DNA from 2 places in the Massilia sp. DJPM01 genome. Region 2 is predicted to be linked to the other one. Evidence: riboswitches for the same ligand, from Rfam matches in the RefSeq annotation. Region 2 holds a riboswitch; the other holds the start of a gene.

Region 1 (2,463 bases), on a different contig from region 2:
CCGCGCCGAACACCTTCACGATGTGCAGCTTGAGCAGGCGGTTGGGATTCACGCCCACCACGCCGGTGCCGCTGTTGTTGATGGCCGCGATGGTGCCCGCCACGTGCGTGCCGTGATGGTTTTCGTCGGTGTACCAGTTGCCGGTGCCGGCATCGTATTCGCCGGCGACGCTGTTGGCGCTCAAGTCTTCGTGGGCGCGGTCGTAGCCGGAATCGATGATGCACACCTTGCGGTTGGCGGCGTTCGTGTCCGGCAGCAGGTCGGCCTGCACCAGCTTGATCCCGTACGGGACCAGCTGGCCGGCCGCGTAAGGCGTGCCGGTCGACGCCGAGGTCAGGGCGAAGGCCTTGCGCAGCACGTCTTCTTCGATGTAGTCGACGTTCGGATTATGCTGCAAGCCTTTCAGGGCCTGGGCCGGCACCTCGATCGCCATCGCGTCCATGCCGTGAATCTCGTGCTTGACCGCACCGTGGGCGCCCGCCACCGCTGCCCGCACGATGGCAGCCTTGCCCGGTTTGAACGCGACAATCACGCGGGTCGTGTCCGCCGCCGCCGAGGCATGCGTGACGACGCCAGCGGCGACGCTGGCCAACAACAATGTGACCGCGTTGGCGATCGGGGACATTTCAGGCTTGGTGTGCATCATGGCAGTTCTCCGGAATGATCGTTTCGAGGGTGCCGCAGGCGTTGCTGACCGGCTTACCCATGGGACCAGAAAATAAGTGTATAGGGAAACGGTTAGAGCAAGCAATCAAGATGTTTGGTTACTTCGACAATTGTTGTTTTAACTTGGAAATCTGGTTTTCTGCCGTGTGCTCACTGCCAAGCGGGAGAATTGGTGATATTGTTTTGGGCTCCCCATCGCAACAGTCTGATTGAAATGGCAATCATGGCAGGCAAGCCAACGGTTCAGTGTCCCACGCCGACCCGCGCGCCGCTTGTGGCAGGTCACCGTGACTGGCATGCCGAAAAAGCCATCTTGTCGGGCGGATCAACAGGTATAATTGCGCTCGCTGCCGCAAGGCGGCACACGCTAGGGGTCCTGCAAGTCGCAACGCGATGCGCGGGTGAGAAACACCCTCTGAACCTGATCTGGATAATGCCAGCGAAGGGAAGCCAGTGAGTTCAATGGGTGCGCCATCATGGCCGCAATCCCGGCCGCTCCGACTCCTTTGCTGGCTCCTGCACGCAATGGAGCCACATGAACGCACCGCTTAAAACCCCGCTCAAATTCGATTCCGCCACCGCCACCGTGGACGAAGCCGCCATCGCGCCTTTCCCGAATTCCCGTAAAGTCTATGCCCAGGGCAGCCGCGCCGACCTGCGCGTGCCGATGCGCGCCGTCAGCCAGGCCGATACCGCCGCCTCGTTCGGCGCCGAGCCGAATCCGCCCGTGTATATCTATGACACGTCCGGCCCGTACAGCGACCCGGAAGCGGCGATCGACATCCGCTCGGGCCTGGGTACGCCGCGCCTGCCATGGATTGTCGAACGTGGCGACACCGAAGAACTGGCCGGCCCCAGCTCGGCCTACGGCCAGGCGCGCCTGGACGATCCGGCCCTGGCCGCGCTGCGTTTTCAATTGCAGCGCACCCCGCGCCGCGCGCTGGCCGGGGCCAACGTGACGCAGATGCACTACGCGCGCCGCGGCATCATCACGCCTGAAATGGAATACGTGGCGATCCGCGAAAACCTGCGCCGCCAGGAATACCTGCAGGAGCTCGAAGCGTCCGGCCCGATGGGCAAGCGCAGCGCGCAGCTGCTGGGCCGCCAGCATCCGGGCCAGTCGTTCGGCGCCAGCATCCCGGACACCATCACCGCCGAATTCGTGCGCGAGGAAATCGCGCGCGGACGCGCCATCATCCCGGCCAACATCAACCACCCGGAAGTCGAGCCGATGATCATCGGCCGCAATTTCCTGGTCAAGATCAACGCCAACATCGGCAATTCGGCCGTGACCTCGTCGATCGGCGAGGAAGTCGAAAAAATGACCTGGGCCATCCGCTGGGGTGCCGACAACGTCATGGATCTGTCGACCGGCAAGCACATTCACGAAACGCGCGAATGGATCATCCGTAACAGCCCGGTCCCGATCGGCACCGTGCCGATTTACCAGGCGCTGGAAAAGGTCAACGGCAAGGCCGAAGACCTGACCTGGGAAATCTTCCGCGACACCCTGATCGAACAGGCCGAGCAAGGCGTCGACTACTTCACCATCCACGCCGGCGTGCTGCTGCGCTACGTGCCGATGACGGCCTCGCGCCTGACCGGGATCGTCTCGCGCGGCGGCTCGATCATGGCCAAATGGTGCCTCGCGCATCACAAGGAATCGTTCCTGTACACGCATTTCGAAGACATCTGCGCCATCATGAAGGCCTACGATGTTTCGTTCAGCCTCGGCGACGGCCTGCGTCCGGGCTCGATCTACGACGCCAACGACGAAGCCCAGCTGGCCGAACTGAA
Region 2 (2,463 bases):
GACTTCTACAATCCGACGCAGATCCTGTTCGGCCAGGGCCAGATCGCCGCCATCGCCAAACAGATCCCCGCGTCCGCGCGCGTGCTGCTCGTCTACGGCGGCGGCAGTATCAAACAAAACGGCGTCTACGACGAGGTGCTGGCCGCCCTGGCCGGCTTCACCGTCACCGAATTCGCCGGCATCGAACCGAATCCCAGCTACGAAACGCTGATGCGCGCCATCGCCCAGGTCAAGGCCGAAAAAATCGACTTCCTGCTCGCCGTCGGCGGCGGATCGGTCATCGACGGCACCAAGTTCATTGCCGCCGGTGCCCTGCTCGACGAAGATCCGTGGACCATCCTGGAAAAGCGCGGTAACAATATCGTCGCCGCCATGCCGTTCGGCGCGGTGCTGACCCTGCCCGCGACCGGCTCCGAAATGAACAGCGGCGGTGTCGTCACGCGCAAGTCGACGCATGAAAAATTCTCGTTCATGAGCCGCAAGTGCTTCCCCAAGTTCGCCGTCCTCGACCCGAGCAAAACGTACTCGCTGCCCGCGCGCCAGGTCGGCAATGGCGTGGTGGACGCCTTTGCGCACGTGATGGAGCAGTACATGACCTATCCGGTGGGCGCCAAGGTCCAGGACCGCTTTGCCGAAGGCCTGCTGCTCACGCTCATCGAAGAAGGCCCGCAGGCACTGGCCAATCCCGACGATTATGACGTGCGCGCCAACATCATGTGGTGCGCCACGCTGGCCTTGAATGGCCTGATCGGCTCCGGCGTGCCGCACGACTGGGCGACCCACATGATCGGCCACGAGCTGACCGCCCTGCACAATCTCGACCACGCCCAGACGCTCGCCATCGTTTTGCCGAGCATGCTGCGCGTGCGCAAGGAAGGCAAGCGCGCCAAGCTGCTGCAATTCGCCGAACGCGTGTGGAACCTGTCCGGCGGCGATGAAGATACCCGCATCGAGGCGGCCATCACCCGCACCGAGGAATTCTTCGAGCAGATGGGCGTGAAAACGCGCCTGGGCGACTACGGCCTGGGCGCCAAGGACCTCGACGGTATCTTGGGCGCGCTCGAAGCGCACCGCATGGTCAAACTCGGCGAGCAGCGCGACGTGACGCTCGAGGTCAGCCGCAAAGTGCTGGAAATGAGCCTGTAACACAGGCGCCAGGCACGCCGCACACGCTGGCGCGGGCAGCGCCGCCCGGGCCGGCTGTGATAAAATCGACATTCGCTAGGGGTCCTGGGATTTGTTTTCCGGGTGAGAGATACCCTCCGTACCTGATCTGGATAATGCCAGCGAAGGAAAGCGCAAAGTAGTCCCCTCCTTTGTTTGCTCCCCCGTTGGCTCCGGCTTTTTCAAGCAACGCACCGCACGCCGGCGCGTAATACGAGCACACTATGTCATCGCCAAAATTCAAGCAGTCCGTCATCGCCCTGTCCATCGTGCAGGCGTTCGCCTTTTCCGTTCACGCGCAAACGAGCTCGCAGGCCATGCCTGAAGTCGTCGTCACCGGCGCCAAGCAGCTCGGCGCCGACCGCGCCAGCGTGGCCGGCTTCTCCGACACGCCGCTGCTGTACACGCCGGCCACGGTGGTGTCGATCAGCCGCGAACAGATGCAGGACTACAGCATCCGCAACAGCACCGACGCCATGAAGTTCGACGCCAGCGTCAGCGATTCGTACAACGCCGTCGGCTACGCCGAGCAATTCTCGATCCGCGGCTTCGCACTCAATAATGGCGCGAGCTACCGCAAGGACGGCATCGCCATCGCGGGCGACACCCAGATCCCGCTCGAAAACAAGGAGCGTATCGAGATCCTCAAGGGCCTGTCCGGCCTGCAGGCCGGCGTGACCGCCCCGGGCGGCATCGTCAACTACGCGCTCAAGCGCCCGACCGCCGTGCCACTGCGCTCGGTCACCGTGGAAGCGCGCGAGCGCGGCACCGTGTATGGCGCCGTGGACCTGGGCGGGCGCTTCGAGGACAAGCGCTTCGGCTACCGCGTCAACGCCGCCGGCGAGCGCCTGCGCTCCTATGTCAAGGGCGCGGATGGCGAGCGTTCCTTCGTCTCCGGCGCGTTCGACTGGCAGATTTCGCCGCAAGCGCTGCTGCAGCTCGACATGGACTATCAAAAGAAAACGCAGATCACCGCACCCGGCTACCAGCTGATTCGCGGCGTCGCGCTGCCGGCCAATATCTCGCCGAAAACGCTGCTCAATGAACAGCCGTGGACCAAGCCGGTCGACACCCGCACCAGCAATATCGGCCTGCGCTTCGAGTACCTGATCAACGACGCCTGGCGCACGACGGTTACCGCCAACAAGCATGAATTCAAGCGCGACGACTTCACCGCCTTCCCTTACGGTTGCAGCAACGAGGGCGAGGGTTTCTATCCGGGCTACTGCTCGAACGGCGACTACGACGTGTACGACTACCAGAGCGTGGGCGAACGCAAGTCGCCGCTCGGCGCGCAGG

What was found. Region 2 has a riboswitch for thiamine pyrophosphate ahead of PO883_RS16120 (TonB-dependent siderophore receptor). Riboswitches for the same ligand answer to the same signal wherever they lie in the genome.
Region 1: another riboswitch for thiamine pyrophosphate. It lies ahead of thiC (phosphomethylpyrimidine synthase ThiC); the one in region 2 lies ahead of PO883_RS16120 (TonB-dependent siderophore receptor).

What each region holds. Positions count from the first base shown of each region.
Region 1 is NZ_JAQOZV010000004.1:13,737-16,199, forward strand. It holds gene PO883_RS03905 (S8 family serine peptidase) at 1-646, opposite strand, end outside; TPP riboswitch at 1,026-1,131, shown strand; gene thiC (phosphomethylpyrimidine synthase ThiC) at 1,202-2,463, shown strand, end outside.
Region 2 is NZ_JAQOZV010000022.1:93,475-95,937, forward strand. It holds gene PO883_RS16115 (iron-containing alcohol dehydrogenase) at 1-1,146, shown strand, start outside; TPP riboswitch at 1,214-1,312, shown strand; gene PO883_RS16120 (TonB-dependent siderophore receptor) at 1,389-2,463, shown strand, end outside.